3 regions of the Vallitalea guaymasensis genome follow, and region 2 is predicted to be linked to each of the others. Evidence: riboswitches for the same ligand, from Rfam matches in the RefSeq annotation. Region 2 holds a riboswitch; each other region holds the start of a gene.

Evidence for each region. Region 2 has a riboswitch for lysine ahead of HYG85_RS02075 (Na+/H+ antiporter NhaC family protein). Riboswitches for the same ligand answer to the same signal wherever they lie in the genome.
Region 1: linked by a shared signal. The riboswitch ahead of dapA (4-hydroxy-tetrahydrodipicolinate synthase) and the one ahead of HYG85_RS02075 (Na+/H+ antiporter NhaC family protein) in region 2 are both predicted to bind lysine.
Region 3: linked by a shared signal. The riboswitch ahead of kal (3-aminobutyryl-CoA ammonia lyase) and the one ahead of HYG85_RS02075 (Na+/H+ antiporter NhaC family protein) in region 2 are both predicted to bind lysine.

What each region holds. Positions count from the first base shown of each region.
Region 1 covers NZ_CP058561.1:985,233-988,525, reverse strand. Annotated here, with positions in the region: gene HYG85_RS04420 (metal-dependent transcriptional regulator) at 1-170, shown strand, start outside; gene dapB (4-hydroxy-tetrahydrodipicolinate reductase) at 209-970, opposite strand; gene dapA (4-hydroxy-tetrahydrodipicolinate synthase) at 1,082-1,966, opposite strand; lysine riboswitch at 2,389-2,569, opposite strand; gene htpG (molecular chaperone HtpG) at 2,684-3,293, opposite strand, start outside.
Region 2 covers NZ_CP058561.1:466,229-469,521, reverse strand. Annotated here, with positions in the region: gene HYG85_RS02080 (acyl-CoA dehydratase activase-related protein) at 1-319, shown strand, start outside; gene HYG85_RS02075 (Na+/H+ antiporter NhaC family protein) at 409-1,926, opposite strand; lysine riboswitch at 2,036-2,212, opposite strand; gene mnmH (tRNA 2-selenouridine(34) synthase MnmH) at 2,278-3,293, opposite strand, start outside.
Region 3 covers NZ_CP058561.1:4,338,490-4,341,782, forward strand. Annotated here, with positions in the region: gene HYG85_RS18585 (GntR family transcriptional regulator) at 1-469, shown strand, start outside; gene HYG85_RS18590 (DUF6512 family protein) at 590-1,132, opposite strand; lysine riboswitch at 1,533-1,728, shown strand; gene kal (3-aminobutyryl-CoA ammonia lyase) at 1,917-2,297, shown strand; gene kce (3-keto-5-aminohexanoate cleavage enzyme) at 2,308-3,126, shown strand; gene HYG85_RS18605 (CoA transferase subunit A) at 3,180-3,293, shown strand, end outside.

The DNA of each region.
Region 1 (3,293 bases), 520 kb from region 2:
ATATTATTGGAGTTGAAGATAGCATATTGAAGGATACAGAATTAATGGAACATTATGTTAGACCAATGGTTCTTAAAAATATTGAACAGTTCATCAAGTTCCTGGATTCTAACCCTGGTATCCTACAAAAATATTATGAATACCTTAAAAATAATAATCAGCAGTTTTAAACATGGACGTTTAATCTGCTGACGTAATATTACTTTTTTTAATTACCTTCAATTACATTCTGCATATCATACATACCTTCAGATTTTTGGCTTAAGAACTTAGCAGCATTCACAGCTCCAACAGCAAAAATGTCTTTTGATAAGGCACTGTGATTAAGTTCTACTATTTCATCTTTTCCAGCAAAAATAATTGAATGCTCACCAACGATTGTACCACCTCTAACAGCATGTATACCTATTTCTTTTGAATCACGTTTAACTCTTTCCTTAGATCTATCATAAGTATAGGAATATTCATTATTGAGAGAAGCATTGATTGAATCAGCAATAGCTAATGCTGTACCACTAGGAGCATCAATCTTTTGATTGTGATGTTTCTCGATGATCTCAATATCAAAATTTGCTGAGGTAAGGGTTTGAGCAGCTTTCTTTACTAAGTTAAGTATCAAATTAACTCCAAGTGACATATTAGCTGATAAAAGGATAGCAATCTCTTTACTAGCTTCATTAACTAAATTGATTTGTTCATCATTCAGACCAGTTGTACATAAAACAACAGGTATTTTTCTAGACTTTGCATAGTCGATTAATGAAGGTACAGCTTTGGCTGTGGAGAAGTCGATTATAACATCTCCTTCAACATCTAGAGTGTTAATATCAGTAAAAACAGGGTAGGGGTTATCAATATGATCAGATATATCAATACCTGCTACTATAGAGGCATCATTATCTTCTTCTACTATTTTAGAAATTACCTGTCCCATTTTCCCATTACAACCATGCATTATAATTCTAGTCATTGTAAAACTCCTTTCATTTTAAAAGCTTTCCACGAAAAAAAGTAGTTTTTTCCATAGTATATAAATAACCACTGAATACTGAATCAAAATGTATTCAGTGGTTTTAATGATTTAGATAGTTATTCCTAATTTTTTAATTGCATTCTCAACTCGTAATCTATTAGCTGGTTCCATATCTGTTAATGGTAAGCGACATGGGCCAGATGGAAGACCTAAATAATTCATAGCAGCTTTTACTGGTATCGGATTGACTTCACAGAAAAGTGATTTAATCAATTCATGTAATTTAAGTTGTAGATCAAGACTTCCTTTTACATCCCCAGTTAAAAACTTGGCTACTATGTCATGAGTTTCTTTTGGTAGAATGTTTGCTACTACGGAGATAACACCTTTACCACCTAGAGAGAGTAGAGGTACTATCTGATCATCATTACCAGAATATAGATCAAGATTACCTTCGCATCTAGCAACTAATTCAGTAATATGACCTATGTTTCCACTAGCTTCCTTTATAGCAACGATATTATCTACTTTTGATAATTCTACTGCAGTATCAACATCAATGTTAAGACCTGTTCTTGATGGTACATTATATAATACAACAGGGATATCAACGCTGTTGGCAATAGAAGAAAAGTGTCTAATCAATCCTTTTTGAGTAGTTTTATTATAATAAGGAGTCACTTGCAATAGACCGTCAGCACCAAGCTTTTCAGCTCTCTTAGATAATTCAATACCATGCTTAGTGTCATTGCTTCCAGTTCCAGCTATGACAGGTACTCTTTTATTAGTCCTGTCTATTGCCACTTTTATACATTCAAGATGTTCCTCATCATTAAGTGTTGATGATTCACCAGTTGTACCACAGATAACAATACAATCAGTTTTATTTTCTATTTGAAAATCAATTAATTTTTCTAACCCTTCAAAGTTAACACTCATATCATCGTTAAATGGTGTTACTATCGCTACACCAGATCCTGTAAAAATAGACATATAACAACCTCCTAAGATTTTATATACAAAATTATTTACCTACATCTATAAACTTTACATTTTATTATTACTTACTATTTTCCTTGAAATCTTTTACGTGACATAGTCACTCATGTTTATCTTATAGAAAAGTCCTATTTCTAAAGCATATGAAATGCTCAAAATAGCTTTTTATTCTACTTTAGTATATCTGTTTTTCACCAAAACATCAATATAAGGTAAGCAAATATTTACGATTTCATGTGGAAATTTATTTTTATGATTATCAGACCTCCTATTTCTATTACTTACTTAATATATTATATTGCTATTAACTAAAATAATTGAAATTTTTGTTTAATATTTCAGTAATTAGTGGAGGATAAGATTTAAATAAAAAACAGTCGGCGTTATGTGCCGACTGTGAAATAATCAAATAAAATGTCACAAGTAGCACCCCATATATAATAATATATATGACAGTTATATAGCTATTGACTATATACCCAGACAGAAAATAAAACAGGTATTTTCTTCTTCGGCACCTTACCCTTTCAATAATTATCACTTTTGCCTGAACAAATCAAATTACTTACTAATGTAAAATGCTCCTCTACCATACTAAACTATTAAATTTTGTATTATAATATCACTAATGTAGATATTTGTCAAATATTATCTACTCAAAATTTCCCACTTAATAATTAAAGGTGGGAAATTTGAGCTGTCTATTAAAGATTAGATTAATTTTTGAAGTATCTTATTACTTCTTTCAATGAATTTAGTCATTGCTTCAGGGGATAACTGCTTATGACTTATCATAGCTAAATCATAAATTTGATTACAGAATATATCAGTATTCTCGTTATCCTTATTATCAATGATATATTTAACTAACTTGTTTTTCTTGTTAAGTAGAAGACTTTCATTACTTGGCATAGCTGCGCTGTCCATTCCAAACATACCGTACATTTTGCTCATATCCTGCATTCTACGAGATTCTTCAGGTAATATTATCATAGCTGATATATCTTCTGATTTTAGATTCTCCATAGTTACAGTAAGATTTTCATTAGCAAGAGCTTTTCTGAATACAGTTTGAACTTCTTCACTAAGTTTTTTGTTGTCTTCTTCACTTGTACTGTCTTCATCTTTTAGACTATCAGTAAGGTCAGCATCTATTCTAGCGAATTTTATATTGTTTTCACTTTCCTTCATCTCAATATGTGAAATATAAGGTTGGTCAATAGTTGTATTCATTATGACAGCTTCCATACCATTATCTTTGAACATCTTGATGTATTGAGATTGAAGAGTTTCATCTGTTACATAATAAACTTTATTTTCA
Region 2 (3,293 bases):
AGCACAAAATATTCTTTCTCTAGGGAATCATGCTGGTGAAGGTTGGTTCTTGACAGCTGAGATGGTTGAATTACTAGATAGTGGTGTTAAAAATATCATATGTATGCAGCCTTTTGCTTGTCTGCCTAACCATGTAACAGGAAAAGGAATGCTAAGAGCTCTAAAAGAAAAATATCCAGAGGCTAATCTATTAACAGTAGATTATGATCCTGGAGCCAGTGAAGTTAATCAACTTAATCGAATAAAATTAATGTTTGCAGTAGCATTCAAAGATTTGGAGAATACTGAGCAATTAGTAGAGAAGAAAAAAATACTATAGAATAAAAAAGGGGCTGTGGGATAATATACCAAAATGTATTATCCCACAGCTATTTATTTATTGATTAAATATATTAAATTCATATTGTTCTATTGGTTAACCTCTGTTGGTTTCTTTAGCTTATTAGTAATAAAAATGAAAATAGCAAATTCTACTATTATTACACCATAACATAATAATAGATTTTTAGTAAATCCATATATTATAAAGGCTACAAAGGATATAAGACCAGCTATTAACGCATACGGTAATTGGGACGTAAAGTGAGCATCAAGTTTTGCTTGAGCTCCTGTAGCAGAAAGTACGGTGGTATCACTTATTGGTGAGCAGTGATCTCCAAGGATAGCACCACTTAATACAGCAGCCATAGCTGGTAACATCATTGAAGGATCAGTTGCAGCTAATATCTTACCAACAATTGGTAATAATAAACCAAAAGTTCCCCAGCTGGTTCCAGTCATAAAAGCGATGAAACTTCCAATTATGAACATAATAGGTATCAATAGGCTAGGGTTCATTTGAGAAGTTTCAATCCAATCAGCCAAATATTGACCAGTGTTAAGTTTATCTATAACCTCAACTAGTGTCCAAGCAGCAATTAAGATTATTGATGCAGGAAGCATAGAACGGATACCTGACTTAGTAGCACGGAAAAGATGCTTTCCTGAAACTTCACCAGTGGTTATAGCAAATATAGTTGCTATGATTGTAGTGATTACAGAACCACGGAAGAGTGGAAGAGTAATATCTACAGATAACATTTGACTAATGTCCCATTTGGCGTCATATAACATACCACCTAAGATTAGGATAATAAGTGATAGGATAGTGATTATTAAAGCCCACTTAGAACCTTTGTTAGTAACCGCCTGTACATGAGAGATATCTTCAGCTGATTTTGAACAGCTGATATCATTTCCTTCTTCGGCTTTTCGCTCATAAGTTTTCATTTTACCAATGTTAATATTGAATTTTATAACTACAAAGACCATTATAAGAGCTACAATAGCGTAAAATTGCATAGGAATCATTCGCCAGTATGCGCCAGTTCCTGTAGTTGCAGTATAGCCAACTTTTTTGAAAACACCTGTTAATGTACCGATTATGTAAGCTCCCCATGTAGAGATTGGTAATAAGATAACTACTGGAGCACTTGTTGAATCAATGATATATGAGAGTTTGGCACGACTGATACTATAACGGTCTGTGATAGGTTTTGAGATTTCACCTATAACTAGAGCATTGAAGTAATCATCAATAAAGATGACAATTCCTAGAATCCATGCAACAATTTGTGCTGCTTTCTTATTCTTGATCTTTGAAACTGCAAAATCAGCAAATGCCTTAGTGGAATTGGTAATCGTTAAAAGAGTTGTGATGATTCCTAGTAACAATAAAAAACCTACTATTGGCATGTGCCAAGAAAAATCTGTTATTATTTCCCAAACTGTTGTACCTATGTAAGATATTGTGTCCAACACATTGAAACCATGTGCAATCAATGAACCTATGATGATTCCAACAGATAGTGACATGATAACTTTTTTTGTTATGATAACTAATACAATCATTATGATTGCTGGTACTAAACTTAATAAAAGTTCCATAATTTCCTCCTATTATTTCATTTTCTTAAAACTTCTAATGACTAAATTTGGATGTGTTTTATAGCATTAAAAAAGACAATAGGTACACTATTGTCTGAAAGTATCTTATTCAAATAATAGCGCCTTCACTACGGTAGGTAGTGAGAGTGATAAGTCTATTAAACTTAACTCCAACATTATTTATTGGCGGAAAATAATGCTTCGGCAGATCATCCTTTCATCATACTTTATTCGCTTGCCAAGCTAGGTTATGATTACTAATAATCTCTGCGCCTCTATTATGCTTATTCAATTGTCAGTATTGAATTATACAGGAGGACAATGTATAATGTCAAGTTGAATTTATTATTATTAACCTTTTCTAGGTATTTTACTTTCTTTGTTAAATATTTCAATGAGTTCTCTTACAGCTACGTCCATGTCACTAGAGTCTACTTCATAATCAAAAGTACCATAATATTTTTTCCATTTCTTATACATAGGGTCATAATAATTATCAAGCAGTAAACCTACAAAATCATGAAGATTACCATTTTCAATATATTCATTCATCAAGTTGTAATCATGATTGGACATATATGATTTTATTGTAGTGAGTGAATTTTTTATAAAAGACAGGTTTTCTTCAAAAGTACCATTAGTTTCCATGTAATCATCTAACAATCTCTGTATTCTAATTTCCTTGTCAAGATTGACAAGTACGTGGATACCTGTTTTGATATGATTGATAGCATATGCAGGAACGACTCTTCTACCTATTTTTGAGCTTTCCGCTTCAACGAAAACAAGTGAGTCATCAAGGGATATGGTTTTATCATAGACATAAGATTCAAATGCTTTTTGTGGAGGCTGTTCACCTAGACCTACACCACCAAATACTGAACCACGATGATTGGCTAATCCTTCAAGGTCAAGTACAGGCATACCAGCTTTTTCTAGAGCTTTTAACAACAAAGTCTTACTACAACCAGTATAGCCATGTAAAACAATATATGGAGATGGAAGGGTTAATCTTCTTTCAAAGTCTTTTAATATATAGGTTCTGTATGCCTTATAACCACCTTCTAGTTGATAAGCTGGGAGATGCATCAAAGATATGACTGTAGCGATAGATTTACTTCTAAGTCCACCTCTCCAACAGAATATAACAATTTTACTATACCCTTTGGCTGCTTTTTTAATCTTAGCATAGATTTCTGGCAGCTTATGGGAAGCTATTTCAAAACCTTCTTCTTTTGCAGTTATTTTATTAACATTTTTATAAGTATGTCCAAGATAGGCTCTTTCTTCATTATTGAAGATAGGTACATTGACAGCTCCCGGTATTGTTCCTTCCTCAAATTCCTTAGTAGTTCTGACATCTATGA
Region 3 (3,293 bases), 1.8 Mb from region 2:
AAGTTTAACATATTTCATTAAGATGCGAGGCTTGAACATAAGTACTAAGATACTAGATAAAAAAGAAATTATAATAGATGCAGAAATAGCTGAAAAAACAGGCATAAAAGAAAATACAAAATGCCTTTTTGTAAAACGACTCAGGATGATGGATGGACGACCCATTGGGCTGGAAGTCTTTCATTTTGTATATGAAGAGGAGAATTTCTTCAAAGATTTTAACTTTGAAAATGGTATATCTCATTACTTATTTGAAGAACTGAAAGTTTCTGTAACCAAAATGAATATGGACTTGGAAATTGTAAAAGCTGTAGGTGAAGAAAAAGAATTACTTCAATTGAATGATGACAGTAAAATGATGATTTCTAATAGAGTTGTCTATGTGAATGATAAAAAAGATATACTCTATCACTTAAAATTCTATTGTGGAGAAAAACTCAGTAAAATAGGTATGGATAATTTTGTATAGAAAAATCTATATTGTGAGAATAGATTTATAAAAATAAAGCTGTTTGGTAATATATTTTATTAGCACTGACATAAAATATATTACTAGACAGCTATTTTACTTTTATAGAATACTTAATCTTCAACTTTTAGGAGGTATTCCATAATATCCTGTTGTAGAATCTTTAAAGAAATCACACTGCAAAGGTCTAAAGGTAAATAGAGTAATTACCAAAAACAGTAATAGAAAAATATAATAACCTATAAGATTTTTGCATTTACTTCTTTTTGGAGATTTTAATATAAAATAACTTACCAATTGACCAACAAAAGCTCCAATAATATATGTTACTACATGAAGTACCATTTCACCTTCGCCAAAAATGCACTCATATAAGAATATCAATAAATAAGTAGTTCCAATAAAAACTAGTACTGACATAGCTTTTGCGAACACAAAATTATTAACATCATATCTTACGAAAAAATATTCAATGATGCTTACTAAAATAACAGGATAAAACATTATTTTGATATGTTCCCACTGGCTTTCATTAACTGGACTGAATATTCCTATAAACGTACATTCTGTCCACTCATATAAGAAGTGAAATAAACTTCCTACTAGTATTATTGCAATTGCCGATACAATTTCAGCTATAATAACCTTTTTATGGTCATTCATAAAACCACCACCTTCATATGTCTATAGTATATGTCAATGAACTTTAAAAAATAGTCATATCTTAAAAAAAGTTAATAAAATATACAGTTTTATTTTATTATAATTATTAAACCATAAAAAAATATTTCGAATGATAAAAGTATTATCAGAATAATTGAATATTAAAATAGAAGATGATAATATAAAAACATACCCCTAAGTCTTCTAAAAATAATTATAATAGTAATCTTAAATATTATAATGTAATAAGTCTAATAACAAACTAAAATGACCCCAAGCTAACTATATCATGATTATATTATAACTATATGAAATAGTAATTTGACAAACACAATTAAATAATAAATTGAATATGATTATTATATAGATTCATATAACAATCTATATAAATATTATATAAAACATGAATAGAGGCGCGAAGGAGAGGGTAATCTTTAATTGTTAAGGAGAAGAACCTCCAATATTAAAGATGAATGGTTCCTTTGCCGAAAGAGTATGTTGGTTCTTAAATATATTCTTGGTGATAATGACAATACATTATCACTGCCATAAGGGATGATTAGATATCCTAAGTTTTATGGAGAGCTATTTATGTATTGAAAATAAGATTTCATTACATAAATAGCTTTTATTTACGAAAAGCATTGAAATCTTATTTTCAGTGCTTTTCTTGCGTTATGTGACTGGATTTAGGGTGGAAAATTGAGAAAAAGGGAGTTGATAGTAAACGTTTTAAGGTTATTACTTAGAAGTAACTTAGGTTTGGGAGAAAGGAGTTAGGTAGATGAAATCATTAATAAGAGTAAGAATGAGTTGTCATGACGCTCATTATGGGGGAAATCTAGTTGATGGAGCTAAGATTTTACAGCTTTTTGGCGATGTAGCAACAGAATTATTGATTAAAAATGATGGGGACGAAGGATTATTCAAAGCATATGACAATATTGAATTTATAGCTCCTGTATATGCTGGTGATTACATAGAATGTGAAGGACAGATTACTGGTTTTGGAAACACTTCAAGGAAAATGGTATTTGAAGCAAGGAAAGTAATAAGACAAAGACCAGATATAAATGATTCAGCAGCTGAGGTTATGGAAGAGTCTGTTGTAGTATGCAAGGCAAGTGGAACATGTGTAGTTCCTAAGGACAAACAAAGAAAGTAGGGAAGTAGTTATGGAAAAATTAATAATTACAGCAGCTATTTGCGGAGCAGAAGTTACCAAGGAACATAATCCTACTGTACCTTACACTGTGGATGAAATTGTAAGTGAAGCCGAGAAAGCTTACAAAGCTGGAGCAAGTATCATTCATCTACATGTAAGAGAAGATGATGGAACTCCTACACAAGATAAAAATAGATTCAAAGAATGCATAGATGGTATAAAAGAAAGATGCAAAGATGTAATCATTCAACCATCCACTGGTGGGGCAGTAGGGATGACAAATGAAGAGAGATTACAGCCAATATATCTTGATCCTGAGATGGCAACACTGGATTGTGGAACTTGTAATTTTGGTGGTGACGATATTTTTGTTAACACTGAAAACACAATAATAGAGTTTGCAGAAAAAATCTATGGTCTAGGTATAAAGCCTGAAATAGAGGTTTTTGACAAAGGTATGGTTGATATGGCACTTAGATTATACAAAAAAGGTATTCTAAAAGCGCCACTCCATTTTAACTTTGTATTAGGAGTTAACGGAGGAATAGCCGCAACACCTAGAGATTTAATATACTTAGTGGACAGTATTCCAGATGATGCAACTTATACAGTAACTGGTATAGGACGAAATGAGTTCAACATGGCTACTATAAGTATTATTATGGGTGGACACGTTAGAGTAGGTTATGAGGATAATATTTACATGAAAAAAGGTGTGTTAGCAAATTCCAATGGAGAGCTTGTGGAAAAAGTAGTGACGTTAGCGAAAGAACTTGGAAGAGAAATTGCAACTCCTGATGAAGCAAGAAAAATATTAGGTATAGGTTAAGAGTCAAATAAGGAGAAGGTTTATATAAATAATATTTTAAAAGAGGTGAAAAGGTGAATAAATTAGTTAGTAAAGACGATTTAAAGCCTTTGTTAAAAGATGGTTCAGTCATTATGGTGGGTGGTTTCCTAGGATGTGGTACCCCAGAAACGATTATTGACTTAATA